Regions from separate parts of the Arthrobacter sp. M71 S08 genome, predicted to be linked through region 3. Evidence: riboswitches for the same ligand, from Rfam matches in the RefSeq annotation. Region 3 holds a riboswitch; each other region holds the start of a gene.
The links. Region 3 has a riboswitch for S-adenosylmethionine ahead of AC5RTB_RS11935 (aminotransferase class V-fold PLP-dependent enzyme). Riboswitches for the same ligand answer to the same signal wherever they lie in the genome.
Positions count from the first base shown of each region.

Region 1 (9,882 bases), on a different contig from region 3:
GCGGGAGACTTCACCGCACGCTACGTGGTGGCTGCTACCGGGCCGTTCCAGCGTCCGGTGATTCCCGCCGTCGTTCCCGACACCGCTGGTTTGACCCAGATGCACTCGAGCAAGTACCGCAACCCGGACCAGCTGCCCGAAGGTGCAGTGCTTGTGGTGGGAGCCGGATCATCCGGCGTCCAGATTGCCTCCGAGATCCAGCGGTCAGGCCGCCAGGTGTACCTGTCAGTGGGTCCCCATGACCGGCCCCCGCGAAGCTACCGCGGACGGGACTTCTGCTGGTGGCTCGGAGTGCTCAACAAGTGGGAAGCTTCCGCTCCTCCACAGGGCGCGGAGCATGTGACGATCGCGGTGAGCGGGGCCGACGGCGGCCACACCGTCGATTTCCGCACTCTCGCCGACGACGGCATCAAGCTGACGGGCCGGACCGTCTCTTTCGACAAGGGAACCCTGCGCTTCGCCGAGGATCTTCGGGACAACATCGCTAACGGTGATGCGCACTACCTTGCGCTACTGGACGAGGCTGATGCCTACGTCGAGCGCAACGGCCTTGATCTTCCCGAGGAGCCGGAGGCACGCGAGTTGCGACCGGATCCGGAGAGCGTATCCAATCCCCTCCTCGAACTGGATCTTGCAGATGCCGGCGTCACCACAATCATCTGGGCAACGGGCTTCGCCGTTGACTACAGCTGGCTGGAGGTCGATGCATTCGACGAGAAGGACCGTCCGCGGCAGCAGCGCGGGGTTTCCACTGAGCCCGGCATCTACTTCCTTGGGCTACCCTGGCAGTCACGCCGCGGATCGAGCTTCATCTGGGGCGTGTGGCATGACGCCAAGTATGTCGCTGACCAGATCAGCATTCAGCGCAGCTACCTTACGCACAACGAGCAGTCCGCGGTGGTGGCAGGCCTTTCAGCTTAGCGCGGTAACAGGCGCCGAATCCGCGGCCGGTCAGGGACTAAGACTCCTGACCGGCCGCTAATTTTCACTACTCGGCGCTGGCTGCACCCTTCGCCGCACGGAAGCCGGTCTCGAGATCCGCCAGAATGTCGTCAATATGCTCAAGTCCCACCGAGAGCCGGACCAAACCAGGCGCGACACCAGCGACAACCTGCTGTTCCGGGGAGAGCTGGCTGTGCGTGGTGGATGCCGGGTGGATGACCAGGGACCGGACGTCTCCGATGTTCGCGACGTGTGAATGCAGCTCGAGCGCGTCTACAAACCGCTTGCCGGCCTCGGCTCCGCCGGCCAGGTTGAAGGAAACAATGGCACCGGTCCCCTTGGGTCCGTAGTGACGACCGCGCTCGTACCACGGGCTTGACGGAAGCCCGGCGTAGGCGACGGATTCGACGTCGTCCCGTGCCTCCAGCCAGCGGGCAACTTCCCCCGCGTTGGCGACGTGGCGTTCCATCCGCAAGCTCAACGTCTCCAGTCCCTGGGAGATCAGGAAGGCGTTGAAGGGCGACACCGCTGAGCCCAGGTCGCGCAGGAGTTGAACGCGTGCCTTGATGATGTAGGACAGGTTGGCACCCAGGGCGCCGCCTTCCCCAAGGTCACGGCTGTAGACCAACCCGTTGTAGGTGGGGTCCGGCGTGTTGAAGCCGGGGAAGCGCTCCGGGTCCTTGCCGAAATCGAACTTGCCGGAGTCCACGATTACCCCGGCGATCGCTGTGCCGTGGCCGCCAAGGTATTTGGTCGCGGAGTGGACCACGATGTCCGCGCCCCACTCGAGCGGGCGGATCAGGTACGGCGTCGACAGTGTGTTGTCCACGATCAGCGGCACTCCTGCCTCATGGGCAGTGCGGGAAACGCCCTCGATGTCGAGGACGTCCTGACGGGGATTCGACACAACTTCGGCGAAGAACAGCTTGGTGTTGGGCTGGACGGCGTCGCGCCACTGGTCGAGATTGTCGGGGTCCGCTACGAAGGTGACGGAGATGCCGAACTTCTTCAGCGTGTGGGCAAACAGGTTGTAGGTGCCGCCGTACAGGCTTGGGCTGGCGACAATGTGGTCGCCAGCCTCGGCAACATTCAGGACCGCGAAGGTTTCCGCCGCCTGCCCGGAGCTGAGCAGGAGGGCAGCCAAACCGCCCTCCAGGCTCGCGATCCGCTGCTCCACCGCGTCCTGGGTGGGATTGCCGATGCGCGTGTAGATGGGCGCCAGCTCGGCCAGCGCGAAGCGATTAGCGGCGCTTTCGGCGCTGGGGAATACAAAGGACGTGGTCTGGTAGATGGGCAGTGCCCGGGCACCTGTGGTGGCGTCAGGCTCCTGCCCGGCGTGGATCTGGCGTGTTTCGAAGGACCATCCGTTGGACATTCAAGGCTCCTCTACTATTGGCCCGGCATGCTGGGAGCACCACGGGCCGCGCTTGCCATCCGGCCCTTCGCCGGACAGCCAGGTCCTCACCCGGGGCACCCCGCCGCGGATGGAGGGTTGCCGGCCAGCAAGCCGGGGCTTAATGCTGGCGCTCATGACCTACGCACAGTGTAGGCAGGCGAGCTGTAGTGGGCGCCAAGATGACGAAGATGTATCCGTCGAGAGCGAAGCCAGGTGAGCGGTCCCAAGATTCCTCCATGGCGCCCGCGTTAGCTTTTGCTAAGCGCGGGATGAATCCGGACGGAGGCGCACCGATGTCTCGACTTGTATCTGCGGTTGTGATGGTCTCCCTGCTGGTCGCGGGATACGGGGCGTCGGCTACGGCTTCGGCCGAGCCTTCGAGCGCGACCGGAGTACACGAGCACGGTCCGGTGGCTCCGGCTGTCGTCTCGGATGCGGCCCCGGAGTCCGAGGAACCCACCGCGAACCTGACGGTTCAGGCTGTGACAAGTGAGTCGCAGGGATCCTGGGGCCCGACGATCAAATTCCCGCTTGTCCCGGCTGCGGCGGCGCTGCTGCCTGGCAACAAACTGCTGACCTGGTCCGCCTACTCCCCCACCACGTTCAGCGGGGCCAGGGGATATACCCAGACGTCCATCCTGAACCTCACCACCGGCGAGGTGAGCCAGACCCAGGTGTCCAACACCGGTCACGACATGTTCTGCCCCGGGACGTCGATGCTGCCGGACGGGCGGATCATGGTCAGCGGGGGCAGTAACAGCACGAAGACCTCGCTGTACAACCCTGAGGCGAACAGCTGGACCGCGGGGCCAGCCATGCAGATCGCCCGCGGTTACCAGTCCAACGTGACCACGTCCACCGGCGAGGTGTTTACCATCGGCGGGTCATGGTCCGGCGGCGTCGGCAACAAGCACGGCGAGGTGTGGTCCGCCGTCGGGGGCTGGCGAAGGCTGCCAAATGTGTTGTCCGGCAGCATCCTGACCGCTGATCCCGCGGGCGAATACCGTTCCGACAATCATGCCTGGTTGTTTGCCGCCCCCGGCGGCCGTGTGTTCCACGCCGGGCCGAGTCGCCAAATGAACTGGATCTCCACCACAGGCAATGGCAGCATCACCCCGGCGGGTCTGCGCTCCGATAGCCCCGACGCCATGAATGGTAACGCCGTGATGTACGACATCGGGAAGATTCTCACCGTGGGCGGAGCACCTGCCTACTCGGGTATAAATGCCACCGCGCGGGCGGACACGATCGACATCAATAACGGAGTCACCGCGGCCCGGACCTCAAACATGGCCGTCAACCGGACGTTCGCGAATGGAGTCGCGTTGCCCGATGGCCAAGTGTTGGTGGTCGGTGGTGAGGCCGGGCCTGCTCCGAGGGCTCCGGAAATCTGGAACCCGGCGACCGGACTGTGGACCACGCTCGCCTCGATGGCCACCCCCCGCGCCTATCACAGCGTTGCCCTGCTGCTCCCGGATGGCCGTGTCTTTGTCGGCGGTGGTGGACTGTGCGGCAACTGCACAACAAACAATTTGGACGGACAGATCTTCACGCCGCCCTACCTGCTGAACGCAGACGGCAGCCCGCGCACCCGGCCGGAAATTTTATCCGCACCGACGTCGGCCGCGCCCGGCAGCACGATTGCGGTGACCACTGGAGCGCCGACCACCGAGTTCTCACTGATGCGGATGGGTACGGTGACCCACTCCGTGAACACCGATCAACGGCGGGTTCCGCTGACCGCGACAGCGGTTTCGGGCAACACAGCGTCGCTAACGTTGCCGGTGGATCCCGGCGTGCTGGTGCCGGGCAATTACCTGCTCTTTGCCGTGGACGGCAACGGCGTGCCCAGTGTCGCCTCGACGATCAAGATCGGTTCGCAGCAACCGGCTTCCGCTCCATTCCGTCCGAGCATCGGCAGCGCCGCAGATATAGTGGCGGCCGGGCCGGACGGCGTGCTGTGGAATTACCCGGCTACAGGCCAGGGCGGCTTCCAGCCCCGGCAGAAGATCGGTTCCGGTTGGTCCGGGCTGTCGAAGGGGTACGTGACCGACTGGAACAGCGACGGCGTCTTCGACATCATCGCGCAATGGAAGGACGGCCGGCTGAGTTTCTACTCCGGGAAGCATGGTGGAGGGTTCGCGCCCGCCCAGGCCATCGGTTCAGGATGGAGCAGCTACCACTTGACAATCGGCAGCTGGCGCACGGCCGACCGGTATCCGGGCATCGTTGCCTACGACGCTGCAGGGACTCTCTGGTACTACGGCAACGGCGCGGGAAAGGGCTTGAGTCCGCGCACCAAGATCGGAACCAGCTGGGGCGGCCTCTACCTCACCATGGTGGACTTCGACCAGGACGGAAGGCAGGACCTTCTCGCCAGGCGCAGCGACGGCAATCTGCTGCTGTACCGCTCCACGGGATCCGGCACCTTCTTCACCGAGCCCAGGCGCGTGGTAGGCACCGGGTGGAACGCTGTCGACAGCATCACCACGGTGGCGGCATTCACCAGCGGAAGCCAGGGAGTCATCAGCCGACTGACTGACGGAAGGCTCGCCCACTACCCCTATAGCAGGGGTGCGTGGGGCACGCGCACCATCGTCGGCTCAGGCTGGGGCGGATACAACATCTTCCGGTGACCCTCGGGCAACCAGCGGCAATCCGTGAGGATGCCCGGTTGGGTGCTGTTGGTCCCAAGGTTCCTTCAACCTGCGGAGGATACGAATGGTGGGCGGACGCTACCGCTGAAGCTGGTATCGAGGCTAGTCCGAGAGGCTCAATGCACCCGGACCGAGTGGGGGGACCGATGTCGAGTGACGAACGCCTTGGTGGGGAAAGCCCGGGACGCGCCCTTCGCCTGACGCTGGCTGGGTGGGCCGTTGGGATCGTCGTTACCGGCCTTGTGGTGTGGAGTCCCCACGTGCTGTTTGGCTACCGCAGTCCTGCCGTGCACTTAGTGCTGGACTCTGTGGACGCGTGCGTGGCTTTGCTGGTGGCATACCTGCTTGCCGGCCGGTTCAAGCGGCGGAGAAGGCTTCAGGACTTGCTCCTCGCCCAAGGCCTCGTGCTTCTGGCTGCCGCCGGAACGGGCATGTCGTGGCTGACGGCCTCCTTGACAGGGGACCGCGAGGGGAGCCTCGATGTGTGGCTTCCGCTTGCGCTCCGGTCTATCGGTGCAGCGCTCATCGCGACCGCGGCCCTGGTAAGCCCGAACCGGGAGTCACCGTCACGTTCGGGGCTGCGGACGGTGACGATTCCAATAGGTCTTGTCATTTTGGGGTCTGCGGCCCTGTGGGCGGTAAGGGGCCACCTGCCCGCTGCCTTGGACCGCTCCATGGACGCAACGACGCAGCCTTCGCTGTTTGCCGTCCACTTTCTGTTTCTGGCAGCCCAAGCCGCGGCGGCTCTGTGCTTTTTCCTGGCATCCGTCGCCTTCACGAGGCGTGCGGCTAACCGCGACGACCCCTTGCTGCACTGGCTTGGCCCGGCTTGCGCCGTTGCAGCGTGCGCCCGCGTCAACTACGCGCTGTTTCCCTCGCTATACACGGATTGGTTCTATACCGGCGACCTGCTGCGGACCGGCTTCTACGTCTTGTTGCTGATCGGCGCCAGCCGGGAGATCAAACAATATTGGGACGCGTCTTCCCGGGTTGCCATGCTGGAGGACCGGAGGCGGCTCTCCCGCGAACTGCATGATGGTGTCATCCAGGAGCTCGCTCTGCTCCGGATGGAAGGTTACTCCCTGCCGTCCGATTCGCCGGCGCGGACCCGGATCCTCGCTACCTGCGATCGAGCTCTGGACGAAGCCCGTGCCGCCGTCCACGCCCTCGGCCATGGCGGGGACGAGTCGCTGGATTTCGTTTTGCGCCGGACAACGCGAGAGCTGGCGCAAAGGTACCGCGTGCATTTGGACATCGAGGTCGATGATTCCATCGACGCAAATTCGGAGGAGCAGCACACCTTACTGCGGATCACCCGCGAGGCAGTGGCAAACGCAGTGCGCCACGGCCACGCTGAGCAGGTAAGCCTGCGGTTGGGCAGGGACCGTGACCGGCGGCAACTGGTTGTTGAAGACGACGGCGTGGGTTTCGATGTTGACGGTGCGACGGGCGCCAATGCCGGCTACGGGTTGATCAGCATGCGGGAAAGGGCTCGAACCCTGCCTGGGTTCGTTGACATCACGTCCCGGCGGGGAGAAGGAAGTGTGGTTACGGTGACATGGTAGAGCAGCAGCGTTTACGGGTAGTGATGGCCGATGACCATGCCAGGATCCGGGCTAAGGTCCGCGAGGCGCTCCAAACGGGCGGCTGGCAGGTTTGCGGGGAGGGTGCCACTGCCGGGGAGGCGGTTGAGCTGGCACTGGAGCACCGCCCCGACGTGGCCTTGCTTGACATCCACATGCCCGGCAACGGGATCTCGGCCGCCCAGCAGATCAGCAGGACGCTGCCGGAAACCGCGGTCGTCATGCTGAGCCAGTCAGCGGACGATGAGGATCTCTTCGATTCCTTGCGGGCAGGAGCGTCCGGATATCTGCTCAAGACCACGGACCCGGCGACTCTGACCGATGTCCTACGCGGGGTCCTCTCCGGCGAAGCGGCGATGTCCCCTGCACTCGTGACCCGCATCCTGCAGGAGTTCAAAGCACCCGCCCGAAGGGCTTTGAGCTGGAAGCCGGCGGCCGTGGCGAGACTGAGCCCGCGCGAGTGGGAGGTCATGGAGCTTCTTGCCACTGGACTGTGCACCGAGGACGTCGCCAAGAAGCTCTTTGTTTCTCCGACGACGGTGCGGGTGCATGTGTCAACGGTCCTGCGGAAGCTCCGGGTGAAGGACCGGCAGAGCGCCTTCCGTATATTGAGCGAGCAGTAAGCAAAGGGTGCGCGATCCGTCATCGAAGATCACGCACCCTCCAAACCGCGCTCTGCTAAGGAAGCAGTACGGAAGCCCCTTGATAGCCGATGTAGAGGCCGCCGGAGGAACCTGTCTGAACGACCGATGACCACGTTCCACCATGGCCTTCGTTGCCCATGCAGGGTCCGCCAACCTCTGGAACGGAGCCCGAGGAAGTTGAACTGCCCAAGCCGGTGAGATTGAAGCCGGTGATTTGGTTCTTCACCCGGAGATCATAGGCGACGGAGCTTGCAACGCCCGTGCTCACCTTGTGGGAGACGGTGTGGGTTTTCTCGCCCTTCTTGCCCTCGCCTGTAACCCACTCACATACGCCGTCGTACGTGTCCTCCGACTCATAGGAGAAGGTGACACCGGAAGCGTTCTTTTGTAACTGCTGGTTGTTCCAGACAAAGGCAGTCTGTACATCCCCCTTACCGACGAAACCAGTGCCGGTGGCCGGATCGAAGGTGACAGCTGCGGAGGCCGGTGCCGCCAGGACCAGTGAAGCTGAAAATGCGGTGGCCGCCGCAGCCATCAAGACGTTTTTGCGCATGGTGATCTCCCGATTGTTGCCCGCTAAGGGCATTGTGTTTGGAAAGAGCAGGGATAACGAGGTTTCCCTTTCGTGCGTATCGGCCGGCCCGCTACGTTGATTCAAGGCTACGTTGAAAAGGTGCAATAGTGCCCTGCATCGAGCGTTCAAAAGCCTAAACGCCTGCGCGGAGACGTCGGTAGTGTGTCTGAGGTGAGTGAGATCCGCATTGGCACCTCCGGGTGGAGTTATGACCATTGGAACGGCGTCTGCTACCCGCACGGTACGCCGTCGGTGAAGCGGCTGGACCACTACAAGGCGCGGTTCGACACGGTCGAGCTGAACGCCAGTTTCTACCGATGGCCGCGCGACACAACGTTCGCCGGTTGGCGACGTCGTCTTCCCCACCGATTCGCTCTGTCAGTCAAAGCGCCACGTGGGCTGACGCACGGAAAGAAGCTGTACGCGCCGGAGGTCTGGATCGAGCGGATCGCCCGCTGCTGGCATGAGCTCGGCGACCGCCGCGCCGTGCTGCTCGTTCAGCTCCCACCGGCTATGGCGCGGGACGACGCCCGCCTGGACTACTTCCTGTCCCGCGTGCCGTGGTGGATCCGTGTGGCAGTCGAGTTCCGTCACCCGAGCTGGGACGACGACGCCGTCTACGCGCTGCTCGAGCGGCACGGGGCTGCGTATTGCGTGATGAGTGGAGCCGGACTGCCGTGCGTCCTGAGGGCAACGGCGCCGTTCGTGTACGCGCGGCTGCACGGGCCGGACCACGGGTACCTGTATGCGGGCTCGTACTCGGACGAGGATCTGCGCTGGTGGGCGAACCGGATTCTGGAGTGGCACGGGGCCGGCCGGGACGTCTATGTGTACTTCAATAACGACGGCGGCGGAAACGCCGTGCGGAATGCGGACACGCTACGGGGAATGGTCGGGGCGGGGTAACTCTCCGGTAACAGGGCCCAGCCGAACCGTGTTCCCGGTCACAAGCGAAGTGGCTCTTAGCTACTGTGAGGAGCAACTACTTCTAGGGGGAAACAATGGAGTTCGCAGAACGATTGACCGCGCTTGCCGCAAAGGTGCGCCACCAGAAGGGTCAAATCGAAACAGAAGAAGCGACTAAGAACGCTTTTGTTATGCCGTTCATCTCGACGATTCTCGGATATGACGTGTTCAATCCGCTTGAGGTTGTGCCTGAGTTCGTTGCCGACGTCGGCGTAAAAAAGGGCGAGAAGATCGACTACGCCATCATGCATGGCGGCACAGTACAGATTCTTATTGAGTGCAAGAAGTCCAAAGAACCCCTGCGAATAGAGCATGCGTCGCAGCTCTTCCGGTATTTTGCCGTGACGAACGCCCGCATCGCCATCCTCACCAACGGCGAGGTGTATCAGTTCTTCACAGACCTCGACGCGCCGAACAGGATGGATGCCAAGCCCTTCCTGGTGCTCGACCTGAACGACGTCGATGAGACCCTCATCCCCGAGCTGATGAAGCTTTCAAAGGACGAGTTCGATCTTGATTCCATCATCAGCGCCGCGGGCGAACTGAAGTACATCGGTGCCATCAAGAGAGCCATCGCCACAGAGTTCAAGGAGCCGAACGACGACTGGATCATATTCCTGACGTCCAAGGTCTACGACGGTCCATTCACTCAGAAGGTGCGTGATCAGTTCACCGGCCTCGTCACCAAAGCCACCAAGCAGTTCCTGAACGAGCAGGTCAACGATCGTCTCAAAACTGCGCTGGGTGCTCCGAACTTCCCGATGGCCAACGACGCAGAGATCGCGGCAACGGTTACTAGCGAGCTTTCTGTAGAAGAAGACCTGGTGGAGACCGGCATCGAGACAACCTTGGAAGAGATGGAGGGCTTCCACATCGTCCGTGCAATCGTCTGTGGCGATGTTAAGCCGGCCCGTGTTGTTCAGCGTGATGCCAAGTCGTATTGCGCCGTCTTGCTCGACGACAACAATCGCAAGCCAATTGCGCGCCTGCACTTCAACCGCTCGCAGAAGTACCTCGGTCTGTTCGACGAGAACAAGGCGGAGACTCGAGTGCCAATCAGCTCTCTGGACGAGATTTATGAGCACACGGAAGCGCTCCGTGCTTCCGTGAAAACCTATCT
Region 1 is NZ_JBNHEY010000002.1:42,616-52,497, reverse strand. Features, by position in the region: gene AC5RTB_RS04125 (flavin-containing monooxygenase) at 1-921, shown strand, start outside; gene AC5RTB_RS04120 (bifunctional o-acetylhomoserine/o-acetylserine sulfhydrylase) at 989-2,317, opposite strand; SAM riboswitch class IV at 2,361-2,477, opposite strand; gene AC5RTB_RS04115 (galactose oxidase-like domain-containing protein) at 2,632-4,974, shown strand; gene AC5RTB_RS04110 (sensor histidine kinase) at 5,142-6,560, shown strand; gene AC5RTB_RS04105 (response regulator) at 6,554-7,201, shown strand; gene AC5RTB_RS04100 (hypothetical protein) at 7,257-7,880, opposite strand; gene AC5RTB_RS04095 (DUF72 domain-containing protein) at 7,968-8,702, shown strand; gene AC5RTB_RS04090 (type I restriction endonuclease) at 8,798-9,882, shown strand, end outside.
Region 1: another riboswitch for S-adenosylmethionine. It lies ahead of AC5RTB_RS04120 (bifunctional o-acetylhomoserine/o-acetylserine sulfhydrylase); the one in region 3 lies ahead of AC5RTB_RS11935 (aminotransferase class V-fold PLP-dependent enzyme).

Region 2 (9,882 bases), on a different contig from region 3:
CGATGCCAAGAAGCGCGTCAGTCGTCTTGCCAATGACCGCGAGCAGGATGATCGCCAGGAAGATCCGGTCGGTGCGGCCGTTGTTGGTCGAATCGGTCAACAGGAACCCGAGTCCCAGCGACGACGCAATGAGCTCCGCAGCCACCAGAAACAGCCAGGCCTGCGCCAGCGCCAACCGCAGCCCAGAGAACACAGCGGGCACGACGGCGGGCAGCTGCACCGTGGTCAACAACCTGATCCCCTTCAACCCGAATGCCCGTGCTGCTTCGACGAGGTTCCGGTCAACGTGGCGCAACGCCAGGAACAGCGTGGTGAAGACCGGGAAGAACGCGCCGATGAGGATCAGCGTCACCTTCGAGTCCTCGCCGATTTTCATCCACAGAATGAGCAGCGGGACCCAGGCGAGCGACGGAACCGCCCGCAGCGCCCCGATGGTCGGTGCGAGCAGCGCATCGGCCAGCCGGGACAACCCGAGCAGGGCGCCCAGCGCCAGGCCGAGCGTGGCACCCAGTGCGAAGCCGATGAGCACACGCTGCGTGGAGATGGCGATGTGGATCCATAGTTCGCCGCGCTCAATGAGTTCGACGGCGGCGGTCAGCACCGCGGAGGGCGGCGGCAGCTGCACGGCGCTGAAGACGCCCACCACCGAGTTCAACTGCCAGGCGACGAGGATGATGGCGGGAACCACCAGTCCCAGCAGGAGACGGACCGGTCGCCGGCTCAGCAGCCCTCCGGAGGTCTCCGCAGGCTCGAGAGGTGAGCCGCCGTCGTCGTCCGCTGTTGTCACGGCGCGGCCGGTGGCCTCCAGGCCTTCCGCGCTGGTGGGGTAGGCGCTGGCCCCGATATTAGCGCCATTCAGGTCACCAATCTGGGTCATCATGAAGCCTTGATGGCGTCCGGATCGGCGTTGGTGACGAAGGAATCGTCGAAGAGGGTGTCGAGGGCTTCGTCGATCTTCTCCTGCGAGGAGACATCGCCGGTTTCCACGAATACCGGGCCGACCGTCTCGAGAACCTTCCGCTGTGCCTCGCCCGGTGCGGGGTCGACGTCCAGGTTGGTGCGCTCGATGATGACGGCGTTGGCGATTTCCACGTCAATGCCGGCAACGTCCGCGAGGATCTGCGCGGTTTCTTCCGGGTTGTCCTTGGCCCACTGGCGGGCCTTCTCGTAGGCGTTCACCACGGTCTGGGCAAGCTCGGGGCTCTCGGTGAGGAATTCCTCGTTGGCGTTGAGGAAGCCGTAGGTGTTGAAGTCGATGTTGCGGAAGAAGAGCTCGGCGCCCTCCTGCTCAGCCGAAGCCATGATGGGGTCCAGACCGGCCCAGGCGTCAACCGAACCGTTGTTCAGTGCTGCCCAGCCGTCGGCGTGCTGCAGGTTCTGCACGGTCACATCGGAGGGGTCGATGCCCGCGGACTCAAGCGACTGGATCAGGAAGAAGTATGGGTCAGTGCCCTTGGTCGCCGCGATCGACTTGCCGCGGAGGTCCTCAAGGGTCTCGATACCGGTGCCCTCAACGGTGACCATTGCCGACCACTCGGGCTGGGAGTAGATGTCGATCGTCTTGATCGGTGATCCATTGGACCGCGCGAGGAGAGCTGCGGACCCGGCGGTGGATCCGACATCGACCGCTCCGGCGCGGAGGGCTTCATTGGCCTTGTTGGAACCGGCGGACTGTACCCAATTGACGGTCACGCCCTCGTCCTCAAGCTCCGCTTCCAGCCAGCCCTGGTCCTTGATGACCAGGCTGAGCGGGTTGTAGGTGGCGAAGTCAATGTTGAGTTCGGTGGCCGTGGAACCCTCTTCGGTGGACGAGGCGTTCTCGCCGGCGAGGCAGCCGGTCAGGGCGAGCGTGCCGGTGGCGGCGAGCGCTACGGACAGGACGGCGCGGCGGGTGAAGGGCGAGCGGGTGCGGTTCATGGTTTCCTTTGCGTGGGGTAGCAGTCGCCGTGCGGACGGGCACGACGACGGAACAAGCTGTGTGTGTCTAGTGGCCTTTGACGCCGAGTGTGGTGAGCAGGGAGCTGCGCATTCGGCCGAGGTCGGCGGCATTGCGGTCCCGCGGGCGGTCGCCCGGGACGGTGAGTACCTCGGTGACGGAGGCGCCGGGGCGTGCCGGGTCGGTGGACTTGCCGAGCACGATGATGCGGTCTGCGAGCTGGAGGGCCTCGTCGACGTCGTGCGTGACCAGCAGCACCGTAGTGGGCTGGGCGGCGTGGATATCCAGGAGAAGGTCCTGCATCTTCAGCCGGGTGAGGGCGTCGAGGGCGCCGAACGGCTCGTCGAGGAGCAGTACGCCCGGGTTCCGGGCGAGCGCCCGGGCCAGGGATGCCCGCTGGGCCATGCCGCCGGACACTTCACGGGGCCGGTGCTCGGCGAAGTCGGCGAGCTCCACGAGGCCCAGCAGTTCGGTGACCTTCGCCTTGCCGGTGGCTGAGCTGGTCCCCCTGGGCAGGCCAATCGCGACGTTGGCCCGCAGCGACAACCAGGGGAGGAGACGCGGTTCCTGGAAGGCGACGGCGCAGCGGTCATCGATGCCGTTGACCGCGGTTCCGTCGATGAGGACGGCGCCGGACGTCGGTGCGTCGAGGCCCGCTGCCGCGCGCAGGAGGGTGGACTTCCCGCAGCCGCTGGCGCCCACAATGGCAAGCACTTCACCGGCCCGGACATCGAGGTTGATGTCGCGGAGGACCACATGCTCGCTGGTTCCGCCGCCGAAGGACCGCGTGAGGGAGGAGAAGGTCAGGGGAAGGGCCAGCTTGTTTGAGGCGTTGTTGGCGGCCTTAGTCTGTGCCTGCTGCTGCGCGCTGAGAACGGTGCTCATGTATAACTCCATCGCTCCTGGCAGTAGCACCCGTTCTCCTGCATGCAGGTAAGGGTTGCTGCGGCGTCAACGATCCAGGTCTCTCGGCCGCTCGGGATGGTGGACTTCCACTAAACGCTTTTATGACGGCCCGATGCAATATGTGTCGTAACAAAGCAGGTCCAGGCTGCGGTCACTCGAGCAGCCAGTCCACCGCTCGCTCCAGCAACTCGCGGTGTTCCGGTGACGCGTACGACGCCGCGTCGTGGCCGAGAGCGTCGTAGAAGCTCCGCGCTGTAGCGGTTCCCGCACCCCGTTCCGCCGTCCGCTCCAGCGGTCGCTCCAGCGGTCGCTCCAGCGACCAAATCAATGGATGCAAATGACCCTCATGTTCGTGGCGGGCATGGACGACGACGTCCGGTGACGTGCGCAGCCAGCTGTAGCGTTCGTCGTCGACCGTGAAGTCAGGGACGCCCACCGGGAAGGAGCCCTCAAGCGCAATGTGCGCCGGGCCGTACTCCGGGTGCATGGAAACGCCCCGCACCCAGCGGCCCCCGAGTGCCTTTTCCCAGGACTCCGAATCCAGAAAACTGGTGGAGCTGGAGTGCAGGGCCAGCAGCGGTCGTCCGCCTGCCACCCACGCGTCCAGCCCCGCGGAGGCGGCATCCGTTCCGGGGGAGGTGCCGTCGTCGCGCGGGAGGCCGACGTTCACCACCAGCAGGTCCGGCCAGGCGGCGGAGTCCTGCAGAGTCCCGAGGGCGTCGTCGACGTCGTCGGCGGTTTCCACGGTGAGGCCGTGACCCTCGAGCAGGGCGGCAACGGCAGCGGATGTCTCGGCGAAGGGGTGCCAGGGGTCCGAGTACCGGCCGGTGCCGCTCAGGAGCAGTGCCGTTGTCATGGGGAGCTCATTTCCGTAGGTGACGGGTGAGGGGTTCCGAGCGAGGAGTCCCTCACGATCAGGTCCGGGTTCAGCTCCAGCCGGTGGACGGGCCGCCGCCGGCCCTCGGCGATCCGGGCGGCGAGCATCTGCACCGCCACCCTGCCGACGTAGTGCTTCGGCGGCCGCACCGCGGAGATGGCAGGCTCGGCAAGGTAGGCGACCTCGTCGTCGTACGCCACAACGGCCAGATCACCGGGTACCGCGACGCCCCTGTCTCTGCAGTGCTGCACGAGGGCTACCGCCTGAATGTCCGAGTGCACGAGCAGCGCGGTTGTGCCCGTATCCCGGCATCTGGCAAGGATCTCGTCGAACTGATCGGTCTGGTGGCCGCTTTGGGCGTGCTCGGCGCAGTCAGCGTAGGTGGCGTTCTCAGAAATGCCGAGCGCAGTCAGAGCTTGCCGCCAGCCGCGGACTACATGACGGCTTGTGGGACTCCCCGAATCTGTGAAGCATCCGACCTTCCGGTGTCCTTCCTGCCAGAGGTGCCGGACCGCCATCCCGGCCCCGAACGCGTGATCGGTGGCAACCCATTCCAGCCGGTGCGCCGGGATGGCGGTGGGGGAGCGGCGCTCAGCAAGGACAACGGGCACCGGTAAGGAATTTAGCCAGCGCAGGAGATCGTGTCCCGCTTCTTCCGACGTATTCGGCGCAACAATAATGCCGCCGATCCCGTCCATCGCAAGGAGCGCCTGGACCTGACGGCGGTTGTCCTCCGCGTCGTAGGAGGACCCGCGCACCACCAGTCGTACCTTCTGCGCTTCGGCTTCCGAGCGCGCACCGCTGATCACCTGCGGCCAGTAGTAGTCCAGCGACGGGACCACCATGCCAAAGGTATGCCGGTTGCCGGTGAGCTGCTCCGAGGCATCGCGTTCCAGCGGGCTGGGCAGCACCGCCCCGCCGTGTACCCGGGAGACCAGCCCCTGTTCCGCTAGCGCGTTTACGTCCCGCCGGATCGTCAGTTCACTCACGCCCAACTCTGCCGCGAGCACCCGGACCGTGATGGCGCCGTGCGCCCGCAACTCGTCCATCAGCCGTTCCCTCCGCTGGAGGGAAAACATCGACCGGCCTGCCTGCCGGGCTTCGTCGTTACTCATCATGCACCTTCACTTCCAGGGTAAAACTGCCGTTCCTGCGGTGTTCTGCACTCATGCGGAAGGTCAGCCGGATCAACCGTTCGCCCCACACCGCCGCAAGGAGCGGGTCATCCAGCTCCCAGTGCTCGGTTCCGACGTCGGCAATGCCGGCATCCCAGCCGAGCTGTGCCTTCCGTCCACCTATGACGCCGGGAATCCCCTCGGGCGATATCGTCGCTACTCCCTCACCCACCTGTGAGAGGATCCCGGCGACCAGATAAGAGATGTCGACGCGGTCATCCGCGTTCTCCGGCGGCTCCGGCAGCGCCCATTCGTCGCTGACGAGTGCCCTCCCGCCTCCGCCGCGCCGCAACGACGCAGTCCGTCGCCAACGGGAGCCTGCGGGCAACCCGTACGCCTCTTCGAGCTGCATCACCATCGCGGGGTTGTCGGCAGACGGTTCCTGCACGACGACGGCTGCGAACTCCCCGCCCACGCCCTGACTCAGCCCCCACGGGGCGGGGACAGAATGCCACCCGCTTTGCATCGCGCGGATCGAGTAACGGTCCGGGCTGAAGGTCTGAGCTGTGTAGGTTGGCTGGCCGGCATCGACCAGCAGCGGGACACCGTCCACAGCCACGACCACAGAACCCACATCAAGGTGGTTGTGGTGCTCGCCGTTGTGCCCGCCCTTTGCGGTCAGCGTCACACCGTTGCCTGTACCGGGGTGCTCCCGCGCGACCATGATCTGAACGGAGGCAAGATACGTGAAGGGAATCAGCGACGGCTCGCCGGTGCCGTTGCGCTCGGACGTTACAGCGTGCATGGCCCGGAGGAGTCCACCGTCCGTCACCGGCTGTTCGGCAACCATTGCCCGCGCGTGGCGACCGGCGTCGTCGTCGTTCAGGCGATTAGCCCACCGGCGGAGCAACTCCCAGGGGAGGGCGTCTGATGCCCGCCCGGGGCCGTCGGCGACATTCAGGAAGAAGCGTCCGCCCAGGTGCATGCGGTGGGGGAAGGCGATCAGTTCCCTGGTGATCGGGAGGTCACCGCTGAGTTCGCCGTCGGTTGCGGCTTCGAGAAGTTCGAGGGCCTCGAGTGCCCGCCCGGCGCCGTTCCACCAGTAGGCGAAACCCTCATCGATCGCACCGTCGGAGGGGAGTGAGGCCAGGAAGCGGTCCAGGCCCTCGATGACCCGCGCGGTCAGCCGCGCTCGCCGGTGTGGATTGTCTTCGAGCAGCAGCGCCGCGGTGAGCACGTTGAAGTGGATCCATGGATTCCAGTTGTGGACGTCGCCATGCAACCCGAGCCAATGCCAGTCGAGCCGCTCGAGGAACGGAAGGAACACCCGCGTGGTGGCTTCCGATCGAATCCGCCGGCGCAAACCCGGGGTTCGCCCGTCCAACCGGTCCCCCAACAGCAAATCAATCCAGGCGAGCTGCGCCACCACCTCGCCGGCTCCTAGATCCAAGTACGGCTCATCCCGGTCAGGCAGAACGTGACGCTTGCGGCTGAAGGCGTCGTCGTGCGCGGCCCAGCTCCAGGAACTCTGCTCACACAGGAGGTAGGCGCCGTCGACCACTTCGTCGAGCCAGTCGAGTCGGTCGGCGTGCTGCCATGCCATAAGGACCGCACGGGTGAGCCGGTGCTGGCGCGCACCGACGAGACCCTCGTATTCCGTCCGGTTACCGTCCCGAAAAAACCGGGCGTAGTGCGATACCAGCGGTTGGGGCCAAGCCGTTCCGTGTTCAGCGTCCGCGCGATCCTGCAGCTCGCGCGGGAGAAGCACGTGCTTGCCTGACCACTGCTTTTTCACCCGTTGCCGAGCGTCAGCGAGAGTCACCCGTAGGCAGGGTTCGGCGGCTGCATTCCCCCAGGCAGCGCTCAGTGGGTGCTCTTGAGTCAGCTTGGATTGATCGTTCATGTTCGATTCAGATCGGTAATGAGAAACGTGATTGCTTCACGTCGACTCTGAGTATGTACTGGTTCCAGAAGTGATGCAAGGCACACCGCTCGGGCATCAGACACACGAAAGGACCGCTCCATGGTGAACAAACCGGAGGCACTGGTGGTGATGGATCGTAAAACCTTCGCCGACCAGTTCGACGCCTCGCGGCTGGAGCGGTTGGGGGAAATGGTGGCACTGGGTGAGCCGGTCTGGACCGACTCGCTCGATTCCATCCACGTGAAGGAGCGGCTGGCAGACGTCGAAATACTCGTCACCAGCTGGGGCGTTCCCCATCTCGATGCGAACCGCCTCGCAACGATGCCGAACCTGAGGGCCATCTTCCACTGTGCCGGGACCATCCGCGACTTTGTGAGCGATGAACTGTGGGCCCGGAACATCCTGATCACCAACTGTGCCGACGTGAATGCGGTGCCGGTTGCGGAGTTCACCTTCGCGACCATCCTGCTCGCGGGTAAAAAAGCACAGTTCCTCGCCAATGACGCCCGGTCATTCCGGGAGGACTGGTCCTACGTTCTAAACCACGGCGACCTGGGCAACATCGGCCGGACGATCGGTGTCATCGGTTTCTCCCGCGTCGGCCGGCGTGTGGTCAAACTGATGATGCAGCTGCAGGACGCGGTGTGCCTGGTGGTTGACCCGTACGCCGACCCACAGGAAGTAGCCAAAGCGGGCGGACGGCTGGTGACCCTCGAGGAAATGCTCCCGGTTGCCGACGTCGTCACCATCCACGCGCCGGAGCTGCCGCAGACCCGCCACATGATCGGTGCGGATCAGCTCGCCGCCATGAAGGACCACGCCACCCTCATCAACACGGCCCGTGGTTCGCTGGTCGACACCAAGGCACTTGAAGAAGCCTGCCGTTACGGACGCATCCAGGCGGTGCTCGACGTGACGGAGCCGGAACCGCTCCCGGCGGACTCCGTGCTCTATGAACTGCCCAACGTTGTGATCACGCCGCACATCGCCGGATCCCTCGGGACAGAAACCCGGCGCATGTCCGACGCTGCGCTGGATGAGTTGGAGCGCTACCTTTCCGGCGAGGATCTGTTAGCCCGCGTCCTGCTCGAAGACCTGGGGCTGAGCGCATGAACAAGCTGACACTTCCGGCCCTGGACCGGGAACTCTCGCCCTATACGGGCTGGACCCGCGAGCACCACGCGGCACAGGCCGATTCGATGCTGCTCGGCGTTCGCAAGTGGGCCAGTCCCAGCCACGCCCGCATCACACCGCCCGGACGCGAAGGCGGCTACGGCCGTGCCATCGACGGACTCGAAGGCTTCGCGCGCACGTTCCTCACCGCCGGCTTCCGCCTCACAGGCGAGCGCGGCGACGATCCGCTCGGCCTCGCCGAGTGGTATGCGGAAGGCCTGCGTCACGGCTCCGATCCCACCTCGGCCGAGCGCTGGGTACGCCCCGACGAGCACGGCCAGGCAAAGGTCGAGGCTGCGGCCCTGGCCCTCGTGCTCGACATGACGCGCCCCTGGCTGTGGGACCGTCTGGACGGCACCGTCCAGGAACAGCTCGTCGACTGGTTCTCCCTGACCACCGACGCCGAGTACCCGCGCATTAACTGGGTTTGGTTTCGCATCGTCGTCCAGCAGTTCCTGAAGTCCGTCGGTGCGGACTACAGCCAGGACAACATTGACGAGGACCTCGCGCTCCACGACACCTTCGTGCGCGACGCCGGCTGGTACAGCGACGGCAGCCAGCGCGCCTATGACCACTACGCCGGTTGGGCGCTCCATCTGTACCCGGCGCTGTGGCACCGGATGGCCGGCCACGACGACGGCGGCCCGGGTGCCGCCCGCCGCGACCGCGACACCGCGCACCTCGACCGCTTCCTGCTCGACGCCGTCCGCCTGGTCGGTGCAGACGGCTCCCCGCTCATCCAGGGCAGGAGCCTGATCTACCGTTTCGCTGCGGCAGGGCCGTTCTGGGGCGGCGCGCTCGCCGGCTGCACCTCCGTCGAACCTGGTCTCCTGCGCCGGGCTGCAAGCGGCATTCTGCGGCACTTCGCAGACCACGGCGCCCCCGACAGTGACGGACTGCTCTCACTCGGCTGGCACCACGAGTGGCGGAAGATGGCCCAGTCCTATTCCGGGCCGGGGTCACCGTACTGGGCATCGAAGGGCCTGCTGGGGCTCGCGCTTCCGGCGGACCACGAGGTCTGGACGGCCGTCGAAAAGCCGCTGCCCGTTGAGGAAGGCGACTTCGCCTTCACCGCTGCGGCACCCGGCTGGGCTGTCAGCGGCACCAGGGCGGACGGCGTCGTGCGCGTGATCAATCACGGCACCGACCATGCCACGGAGGGAGCGGACGTTACCGATTCTCCGCTGTACGCGCGGCTTGGCTACTCGACCGCTACCGCCCCGATCATGGACGACGACGGCGAGACCCACCCTCTCGACATGTCCGTCACCCTCGCGGACGAGAACGGCCGGCCGAGTCACCGCACCGGCTTCACCACGCTGGAGATCCAGGCAACCGATGACGACGCCGGGGCCCTCATCGGGGCCTCCCGCGCGGCCACGCACTGGGTGGACCCGGAACCCACGGATGCGCGCCACGGATACGGGCAGGCCGGGATAGTGCGCCATGGAGCGCCCGTCACCACGGTCTCCCTGGTACACGGGCCGTGGGAGGTGCGGCTGGTTCAGGTGGACCGGGAACCGACTTCAAACGAGGCACCCCTCGGCGCGCTCACCGTGGGCGGGTGGGCGCTGCCCGCAACCTCGGAGCTTGACTCCGTCATTGTTCCTCTTCGGGGCTTTGGCAGTTCCAGTGGCTCCGGCGAAGCGCAGAGCCGTTCATATCTCGACGCCACCCCGCTAGCCGAGCGCACCACTGTGCCGTATGTGACGGCGTCGAAACCGGTTCCCGGGAACTGGCAGGCCGTGGCTGTCGGCCTTGGCACGCCCGGTTCCCTCGATCAGCAACCGCGCCTTGAACTCGGGTCGGACAGCGCAACAGTGCACTGGCCCGGCCGGAGCGCCACGACGCTCATCCTGCCCGAACCATCCAAATAATCCCCACTCACACTCACCCACTCCCTCCGCACCGCGGCTGGAGAACATCCATTAAGGAGAACCGCAATGAAGCG
Region 2 is NZ_JBNHEY010000007.1:3,975-13,856, forward strand. Features, by position in the region: gene AC5RTB_RS13445 (ABC transporter permease) at 1-877, opposite strand, end outside; gene AC5RTB_RS13450 (aliphatic sulfonate ABC transporter substrate-binding protein) at 877-1,917, opposite strand; gene AC5RTB_RS13455 (ABC transporter ATP-binding protein) at 1,985-2,821, opposite strand; SAM riboswitch class I at 2,827-2,924, opposite strand; gene AC5RTB_RS13460 (ThuA domain-containing protein) at 2,994-3,698, opposite strand; gene AC5RTB_RS13465 (LacI family DNA-binding transcriptional regulator) at 3,695-4,834, opposite strand; gene AC5RTB_RS13470 (heparinase) at 4,827-6,737, opposite strand; gene AC5RTB_RS13475 (hydroxyacid dehydrogenase) at 6,858-7,871, shown strand; gene AC5RTB_RS13480 (DUF2264 domain-containing protein) at 7,868-9,808, shown strand; partial or broken gene AC5RTB_RS13485 (ABC transporter substrate-binding protein) at 9,875-9,882, shown strand, end outside.
Region 2: another riboswitch for S-adenosylmethionine. It lies ahead of AC5RTB_RS13455 (ABC transporter ATP-binding protein); the one in region 3 lies ahead of AC5RTB_RS11935 (aminotransferase class V-fold PLP-dependent enzyme).

Region 3 (9,882 bases):
TACTCCGGGCTTGGTGAGAATGCTTCCGCTCCATCCTAGGCACGAGCCGCACTGCAGAGGGCCCGCACGGCCGACCGGCCCGTTTAGGTTCACTGCGCTTGCGTGTGGGAGACTTGAGGGCAGTCCGGACCCATGTGGTCGATCGGCAAAGCCAATATAGGCAACGTAAGGAGGCAGCCATGAGCAAGCGTGCACGCAAGCGCCGTGATCGCAAGCGCGGCGGCGCTAACCACGGTAAGCGCCCCAACACCTGACATCACGGTCAAAGCAAACCGAAGAACCCCCGTACCTGTACGGGGGTTCTTCTGTTTGCTTTGACCGTGATCTTTCGTAAAGGATCCCTAGTGGTCCACGGTCTTGATCTGGCTGATGCGATCGAGAATGTTCGCCTTCAGTTTCGCCGGTGCAACCTCTGTGCAGGACCGCTTCACAACCGACCGGATGAGGCACTCCAGATCGTGTTCCTGGGCGCATTCCGGGCAGTCCTCAAGGTGGTCCTTGATCTCGACCAGGTCGGCATGCGAGAGCGCACCGTCCAGGTACTCGTACAACCGTTCGATCCGTGAGTCGTCGCAGTCGCCAAGGCTATGGCAGTCGCTCATTTTCCGTTCTCCTGTGTAGTTCCACTGTCAGCTGTGGACGCGCGTACCGAAGCACCCATGCCGCGCTCGTGCGCGTACTCGGACAGCAACTCCCGCAGGAGCTTGCGTCCACGGTGCAGCCGTGACATCACGGTGCCGATCGGGGTGTTCATGATTTCCGAAATTTCCTTGTAGGCGAAGCCCTCGACGTCCGAGAAGTAGACCGCCAGGCGGAACTCCTCGGGGATGGCCTGCAGAGCCTGCTTCACATCCGAATCGGGAAGGTGATCGAGTGCTTCCACCTCAGCCGAACGCAGTCCTGACGAGGTGTGCTCGGCTGCCTTGGCCAACTGCCAGTCCTCGATGGTGTCCGAATGGGACTGCAGGGGCTCGCGCTGCCGTTTGCGGTACAGGTTGATGTAGGTGTTGGTGAGGATCCTGTACAGCCACGCCTTTAGATTGGTGCCCGGCTTGTACTGGTGAAATGCGGAGAACGCCTTGGTGTAGGCCTCCTGCACCAGATCCTCTGCGTCGGCCGGGTTGCGTGCCATTCTCATTGCGGCCGAGTACAGCTGGTCCACATACTGCATGGCATCCCGCTCGAACCGCGCCGTCCGCTCCGCAACGGACTCGGTGGACAGGTCCAGTTCCTCATCTTCGGCCGGGGTGGGCCCCGCCGCGGCTGTGGTATTCATTGCTGCAAAGTCTACGCGTCCGATGGTCTGCCGGCGCTGCGCCGGGCGGGCAGGTGCGTCCACGTGGATGCGCGGCGTGTGGTCTCGTACCGATGTTGCTGTACCCATCTGCTCCTCGTATCCGTCTGTTCAATGTTCAGGCTCCGGTATCCACAACCATCGGACGGAAGCGGATATTCCGGCTCGGACCCCGCAGCGGATCGCCTCGGTGCGCCAAAGGTGCAAAACTAGACACATCCATCCACGGTTGTAACTGACTTTGTTCGCATAAGTAGATCCGGTGCCTCCAGGGTGCTGGAAGCCAGGAGGCATTGTGACCCTTGTTCGCGTACTCGCCCGCCCATTGCTCGCCAGCAGCTTCGTCCTCACGGGCATTGACCGGCTTCGGCACACCGACGCCACGGCCACAGCTCTGCGTCCCACCCTGGACCGCATCACCAAGGCGGTGCCCGCTGCAGCATCGGCCACGAGCAACGAACAGCGCGTTGCGAAGGTCCTCGGCGCCGCACATCTCGGTGCGGCTGTGCTGCTGGGGATCGGCCGTTTCTCGCGGCTTTCCGCGACGGTGCTGGTGGGTACGTCGGTACTGAACGCGATTGTCGAGTTCAACAACGCCGACTCATCCACGTCGAAAGCCCGCAAGGACCGGCGTAACCAGCTCATCAAGAACCTCTCCCTGATGGGGGCCGTACTGCTTGCAGCGGTCGACACCAACGGACGGCCGAGCTGGGCATGGCGTGCAGAACACTTCGCCGAAGACGCGCGCCGCAACGCCCTCGCTCTGAGCCATGACACACGCAAGAGCGCCCGTTCGCTGGCCCGCGACACAGAAAAGCGCCTCAAGCTGGCCGAGAAGGCAGTGCGCAAGACGGCCTCTGAAGTCACGGGTAGCTAAGGGGCATGAGCGCGCTGTCCACTGCACCATCCACGTCATTCTGGCCCGCACCACACGCACGAGGCCCCGTTGATGCAACGGTCGAGGTCCCAGGGTCGAAGTCACTGACCAACAGGTACCTCATCCTTGCTGCACTCGCCGACGGCCCGAGCAGGCTGCGCGCTCCGCTGCACTCGAGGGATTCACAGCTGATGGTGGATGCCCTGAGGTCGCTTGGTGCCCGCGTAGAGGAGGTCGAGGGCGACGGTACCTTCGGACCCGACCTGCTCATCACGCCCGTCCCGGCGGATGCATCGGGTGATGCAAGCGTGGACTGCGGCCTGGCCGGTACGGTGATGCGTTTCGTCCCGCCGCTGGCAGCGCTCCGCAAGGGACGCACCTCGTTCGACGGCGACCCGCATGCCCGCCGGCGGCCGATGGGTGCAGTGATCAGCGCGCTGCGTGGTCTCGGTGTCCACCTCGAGAACGACGACGACGCCCTCCCCTTCACAGTCGCCGGTTCCGGATCCGTGGAGGGAGGCACCCTGGTCATTGACGCCAGCGCCTCCTCGCAGTTCGTGTCGGCGCTGCTGCTCGTTGGTGCGCGTTTCACGGAAGGTCTCCGTCTGCAGCATGTGGGCAAGCCTGTTCCGAGTCTGGATCACATCTCGATGACTGTCCGCGTACTGCGCGAGGTCGGCGTCTCCGTGGACGATTCGGTGCCGAACACGTGGCGCGTCGAGCCCGGAACCATCAACCGGTTCGATGTGCGCATCGAGCCCGATCTTTCCAATGCGGGACCGTTCCTCGCGGCGGCCGTTGCCACCGGCGGCACCGTACGGATGCCGCACTGGCCCGCCAACACCACGCAGGTCGGTGAGAAGTGGCGGACCATACTGCCCATGCTCGGTGCCGCCGTCGAACTGACCAGCGATTCCACACTGGTGGTCCGCGGCTGCGGGACCATCACTGGCGCTGAACTCGCGGATACCAGCGAGCTGGCGCCTACTGTGGCTGCGCTCTGCGCGCTTGCACAATCGCCGTCGGTGCTGACGGGGATCGCCCACCTGCGCGGCCATGAGACGGACCGTCTCGCGGCGCTAGTCGCCGAGATCACGCGTCTTGGCGGCGATGCCGAAGAGACGGCTGACGGCCTGATCATTCGCCCGGCACCTCTGCATGGTGGCCCGTTCCACACCTATGATGACCACCGCATGGCCACCGCAGGAGCGATCCTCGGCCTTGCGGTAGAGGGCGTCGAGGTCGAGAACATCGCGACTACCGGTAAGACCATGCCCCAATTCCCGAAGCTGTGGGAGGCAGTGGCAGCCACCGCTGATCCGAGCGGCCCACTGTGACACCCTCCGGGTCCAGGCGTGGGACCTCCTCCTGGGACGAGTCCGACGTCCGTATCAGACCGAACAAGAAGGGTTCCCGTCCCCGCACCAAGGATCGCCCGGCCCACGATGACGCGGTGACCGGCCGGATCATCACTGTGGACCGCGGACGGTATACCGCCGTCGTGGATGAGGACACCGACGCGGAACGCATTGTCATTGCTGCACGTGCCCGGGAGCTGCGCCGCTCCCCCGTCGTTGCCGGCGACCTTGTCGCGTTGGTGGGTGACGTGAGCGGCGAGCCGGATACCCTTGCCCGGCTGGTCCGGATCCAGGAACGCCACACCCTCCTGCGCCGCAGCGCCGATGACACGGACCCCGTGGAGCGAGCGGTGGTCGCCAACGCCGACCAGCTGGTGATCGTCGTGGCTGCCGCCAACCCGGAACCGCGCACCGGATTCATTGACCGCGCGCTGGTCGCCGCGTACGACGCCGGCATCCAGCCGCTGCTCTGCGTCACCAAGGCGGACCTCAAGGACCCGGCGGACCTGCTGGCCAATTACGAGCACCTTGATCTGCCCATCATCACGAGCCAGACCGCGTCCACGCCCGACGCCGTCGAAACGACGTCCGCCAGCGGCACGTCCGCACTGCTGGCCCCGGGCGCCGTGAGCCTGCTGAAAAGTCTCCTGGAGGGGAAGGTGAGCGTGCTCCTCGGCCACTCCGGAGTGGGTAAGTCCACGCTGGTGAATGCGCTCACGGGGGCCAACCGCGCCACCGGCGGCGTCAACGCGGTGACCGGCCGCGGTCGCCATACCTCTTCGTCCGCCTACGCGCTGAAGGCTGCCGACTCCGCGCCCGGAACCTGGATCATCGACACGCCGGGGATCCGTTCCTTCGGCCTCGCCCATGTCGATGCCGACCGCATCCTTGCCGCCTTCCCGGACCTCGCGCCCGGAACCGAGCAGTGCGAACGCGGGTGCAGACACGACGACACCGCAGTCAACTGCGGGTTGGACGGCTGGGTCGATTCCGGGGAAGCCGGAGAATCAGGACCCGTGCGCCTCGCTTCCCTTCGGCGGCTGTTGGGTGCAGGGATTGAGCATCCGCAGGGCTCGAAAGAGCTGGGTATGCAATAGCTTGTTGCGTGCAGCGGCCCATACCCTGCTAGACTGATGGAAGTTGTTGTGTTGCGCACGAATGTTAAGCCTTGATTTCTCTACGGAGTTCGAAAGCTTTTTTTGCAGGCGATATGAACACCGCGACGGGAACCCCGAAGTACGGGGGGATCCTACACTCAAGGAATGATTTAAATGGCAACAGGTACAGTCAAGTGGTTCAACGCTGAAAAGGGCTTTGGATTCATCGCTCCTGACGACGGCGGCGCTGACGTCTTCGCTCACTTCTCCGCAATCAACTCCGGCGGCTTCCGCTCGCTCGAGGAGAACCAGAAGGTCAGCTTCGAGACCACCCAGGGACCCAAGGGCCCCCAGGCTGAGAACATCTCCGTTCTCTAACTCTTAGTTTTCAAAGGAAGGGACGTCGGCTATCGGCCGATGTCCCTTCCTTGCGTTAAGACCCAGCTGGCGGGCTTCTACGGCGTGCAAAGGGCACTCAACGCCCCGGGCATCGGGCCTCCCGCATCTGCGCGTCCCGAGGATATAGGTTGAACTGTATGAACCTCCAGAGCTACAACGATGACCTTCGCCTTGCCCATGTGATGGCCGATTCCGTCGACGACCAGACCATGTCCAGGTTCAAGGCGTTGGATCTGGCGGTTGAGACCAAGCCGGACTTCACTCCGGTCACCGATGCAGACAAGTCAGCGGAAGAGGCAATCCGCGGACAACTCTCACGCGCCCGCCCCCGGGATGCCGTGCTCGGCGAGGAATTCGGGAGCAGCGGCGCGGGCTCACGACGGTGGATCATCGACCCGATCGACGGCACCAAGAACTTCGTGCGCGGTGTTCCCGTGTGGGCCACGCTCATCGCCCTGGTGGACGAGGGTCGCCCTGTCGTCGGCGTCGTCAGCGCTCCCGCCCTCGGGAAACGGTGGTGGGCAGCAACCGGAACGGGAGCCTTCACCGGCAAGTCACTGGCCGCCGCAACACGCCTGCGGGTCTCGAACGTGTCGCGCCTGGAAGATGCGTCACTCTCCTACTCGAGCCTGTCGGGATGGAAAGAACGCGGCAACCTCGATGAATTCGTGTCGCTCACGGAATCGGTCTGGCGTACACGGGCCTACGGTGATTTCTGGTCCTACTGCCTCGTTGCTGAGGGCGCTGTGGACATTGCGTGCGAGCCTGAACTCAACCTGTACGACATGGCGGCACTGGTGCCGATCGTTACGGAAGCCGGTGGCCGGTTCACGTCATTGGAAGGCGCGGATGGACCGTTCGGCGGCAACGCGCTGGCCACCAACAGCACGCTGCATAACGACGTCCTGAAGATACTCAACCCTTCGCTGGACGATCTGCTCCAGGAAAATACGGGCGCCTGACGTAGCCACGTAACAAAACGGGCGGAGACTCCAGACTGCCCTATTCTGGATTCATTGGTCACGAGTGCCAGCGCTAAACCCCGGTTTGCTGGCCGGCAACCCTCCTTCCGCGGTGGGGTGCCCCGGGTGACGACCAGGCCGTTCCGGAAAGTGGTTCGGCAAGCGCGGGGCCTCCCTTGGCAGGTCCCTTGAGACCACCATGGGGTTAACCTTCTGTGAGCAATGCACTTCTTGAGAACACCACCGAACTGTCCGCGGCACCGCTTGCATCCGTGCTGGGCGCTGAACTGCAGGCGCCCCTGGTTGACGGCACTGCTGTCCGCTACGTCAACCTGGATTACGCCGCTTCGACGCCGGCACTGCAGCAGGTCAATGACTATCTGCAGAGCATTCTGCCCTACTACGCGAGCGTTCACCGGGGCGCCGGGTACACATCTCAGATTTCAACGTCGCTGTACGAGAAGGCACGGAAGACCGTCCGGAACTTCGTGGGCGGCCGTGCAGACGACGCGGTCATCTTCACCCGCAACACCACGGACTCCCTGAATCTCCTGGCAGGTTGCGTACCCGCGGGCGGCGAGGTCCTTTACCTCGACCTGGAACACCATGCCAATCTCCTGCCCTGGCTGGACCGCCCACATCGCGGAATTGTCGCGGCTGACACGATAGAGGCGACGCTCACCGCTGTGGAGGAGGAGCTGGCGTCCGGGGGTATCAGCCTGCTTGCCGTGACCGGTGCCTCGAACGTGACCGGTGAGGTTCTGCCCATCGACAGGCTTGCCGCCCTCGCCCATGCCCATGGCGCGCGCATCGTTGTCGACGCAGCCCAACTGGCGCCGCACCGGCGGATGGACCTCGTGCGTGACGGAATCGATTACGTCGCTTTCTCCGGGCACAAGCTGTATGCACCGTTCGGATCCGGAGTTCTGGTCGGCAGGCCTGACTGGCTCGACGCCGGAACGCCACACCTTGCCGGCGGCGGTGCCGTGAAGGCGGTGAAGGTCGATTCGGTCTCATGGACAACCGGCCCTGCGCGGCATGAGGGCGGGTCGCCGAACGTCCTGGGCGCAGCGGCGCTGGCGTATGCAACGGAGGTTGTCGCGGCCCTGGACCCGGAGGATTGGCTGTGCCATGAATCAGACCTGCGGAACGCGCTGGTGGACGGGCTCTCCGCCCTCACCGGCGTCACCGTACACCGCATCTTTTCTGACAGCACCGACGCAATCGGTGTGGTGAATTTCTCCGTCCACGGTTACGACGCCGGCCTCGTCGCCGCCTACCTTTCCGCAGAGCATGGCGTAGGGCTGCGGGACGGGAAGTTCTGCGCCCATCCGCTGTTGAAGCGCCTGGGCCTGCCATCGGGCTCCCTGCGCGCCAGCTTCGGACTCGGATCCCGGCAGGACGATGTCGACCGACTGCTCACCGGTCTCACCTCGCTCATCCGCGATGGGCTGGGAACCGACTATGTAGTTGACGCAGGGCGCTGGGTACCGGCTGTCGAGACCCGTTCCTTCCCTGACTGGGCTCCGCACACTCCGGGAACGGCGGGCGCGGCACCCTGCACAACCGACTGACAGCGCGTAGCTGACCCTCCCCGTTCCCGAGTAGCTCGGACCGGGTGATTTAATTGACGGGTTCTGATCAAGTATCGACAGGAGCTGCCGTCATGGGCGTTGGAGGTCCGCGCCTCGCTGAGCACCGCCGTCGTGAGTTGGCTCGGGGCTACCTGCAGGACAGCGAGCGCTATGAGCGCGTCCGTCCAGGGTATCCCCCGGAGGCTGTGGACTGGCTGGTCCCAACGGATGCACGACGCGCGGCCGATATCGGGGCCGGAACCGGCAAGTTCACGAGGGAGCTCACCCACCGTTGTCCTGCGGTGACGGCGATTGATCCGTCCGAGGACATGCTCTCCGTCCTCGGACAGCAGCTCCCATCAGTGGCAAGAGTTCAGGGCACGGCCGAGGCTTCCGGACTCGGCACTGCGAGCGTTGATCTTGTTTCGATCGCCCAGGCTTGGCACTGGTGCGACGCGGCGTCGGCGAGCGCGGAAGCAGCGCGCATCCTCGTGCCGGGAGGAGTCCTCGGCCTTGTCTGGAACCAGCTGGACGTGAGCGTGCCATGGGTGCACCGGCTTTCCCGCATCATGCATGCCGGCGACGTGTTCCGGCCGAGCTACCGTCCGGTGCTGGGACCGCTCTTCTCGGAACCGGAATCGGTGGTAGTCGCGTGGACGCAGGCCCTCACGGTTCCGGACATCGTGGAACTCGCGCGGTCCCGCAGCTATTACCAGAACGCTTCGACAAGCACCCGGGCGAAAGTTGAGGCGAACCTGTTCTGGTACCTCAACGACCACCTCGGACACGATCGCGAAGCCCTGCTCAGCCTGCCGTATCTGACCTACTGCTGGCGGGCCACCCGGCTTGGCAGCGCCTGCCCCGCCGGCTTATGAGACCCTAGTCCGGGTTCGAGCCCTCGGACGTTTTTGTCGCGAAATCCGCACCCTCGGCAGGATCCTGCGCGTGCGTGCCTGTGTCAGCGGGGTCCTGCGAGCGGTCCCCTTCCGCCGGCTGTTCGGTGTGCTCGCGCGGTTCTTCTTCTTCGTACATTGACTCTTCCTCGTACTTTGACTCTTCGCTCATCTGCGCCCCTCCCGGGTCTCGTTGGTGCCCTGCACCCACTCTGCACCGCCGGACAGGTCCTGTCGAGGGAACCTTCGCCCGAGAACCGGCTGCGTCTGGCCATTCGAGGACAAAGCGGGCTAAATTTAGGTATGCCGAAATTCTTGATTCCGGTATGCCTCATCTGGTTGCTTGCTCTGGCGGGATGCGGCATCCCGCGCGCGGACCGTCCAGCGGCCGCTACTGACCCGCGCCCTGTCGTGCTGACCACTTTCTCCGTCCTTGCGGATCTCACCCGCGCGGTGGCCGGCGGCCATATCCGGGTTGAATCCATCACCAAAGTCGGTACCGAGATTCACGGATATGAACCCACGCCCTCCGACCTCATCAACGCTCATGATGCCGACCTGATCCTCGATAACGGCCTGGGCCTGGAGCGCTGGTTCGAGCGTTTCGTACTGTCTGTCGATGCGCCGCACGTGGTGCTTTCGGAGGGCGTGGTTCCCGTTGATATCAGGTCCGGGAATTATAAGGGGCTTCCCAATCCGCACGCGTGGATGTCACCGAAGGCAGCGAAGATCTATGTCGACAACATCGTTACTGCATTGTCGGACCTTGATCCAGCCAATTCCGAGGACTACGCAACCAACGGAGCCGCGCTGAAGGAGGAACTCCAGATACTGCTGACCGATCTCGAGAGCGCCTTCCAAACCGGCGGGGCAACGCCGGCGCTAGTCACCTGTGAGGGAGCCTTCTCCTACCTCGCCCGTGACGCCGGCCTGGAAGAAGCTTTCATCTGGCCGGTCAATTCCGACAACGAAGGCACCCCACGGCAGATCAGGGATGTTATCTCGTTTGTCGAGGAGCACAACGTGCCAACAGTCTTCTGCGAGTCCACTGTGAACCCCTCGGCGCAGCAACAGGTCGCCCGCAGCACCGGGGCCACGCTTGCCGGCCCACTGTACGTGGACTCGCTGTCGGAGGCCGATGGACCGGTGCCCACCTTCCTTGACCTGTTGCGGCACGACATCAATCTCATTGTCGAAGGATTAGGCTCATGACCCTGACGTCCACCGGACAAACTACACATCCGGCAATCGCCGTCGAACGTTTGAGCGTGCACTACGGCGACGTCACAGCGCTCGACGACGTGAGCTTCACCCTCGACCGCGCACAGGTGTGCGGACTGATCGGGGTGAACGGCTCCGGAAAATCCACCCTCTTCAAGTGCCTGATGGGGCTAGTGACCGCCCAGCGAGGTTCCCTAGCCCTCTTTG
Region 3 is NZ_JBNHEY010000005.1:119,870-129,751, reverse strand. Features, by position in the region: gene AC5RTB_RS11975 (50S ribosomal protein bL37) at 180-254, shown strand; gene rsrA (mycothiol system anti-sigma-R factor) at 342-602, opposite strand; gene AC5RTB_RS11965 (sigma-70 family RNA polymerase sigma factor) at 599-1,276, opposite strand; gene AC5RTB_RS11960 (DoxX family protein) at 1,590-2,171, shown strand; gene aroA (3-phosphoshikimate 1-carboxyvinyltransferase) at 2,177-3,508, shown strand; gene rsgA (ribosome small subunit-dependent GTPase A) at 3,505-4,626, shown strand; gene AC5RTB_RS11945 (cold-shock protein) at 4,801-5,004, shown strand; gene hisN (histidinol-phosphatase) at 5,163-5,987, shown strand; SAM riboswitch class IV at 6,044-6,158, shown strand; gene AC5RTB_RS11935 (aminotransferase class V-fold PLP-dependent enzyme) at 6,203-7,561, shown strand; gene AC5RTB_RS11930 (class I SAM-dependent methyltransferase) at 7,654-8,436, shown strand; gene AC5RTB_RS11925 (hypothetical protein) at 8,441-8,626, opposite strand; gene AC5RTB_RS11920 (metal ABC transporter substrate-binding protein) at 8,758-9,666, shown strand; gene AC5RTB_RS11915 (metal ABC transporter ATP-binding protein) at 9,663-9,882, shown strand, end outside.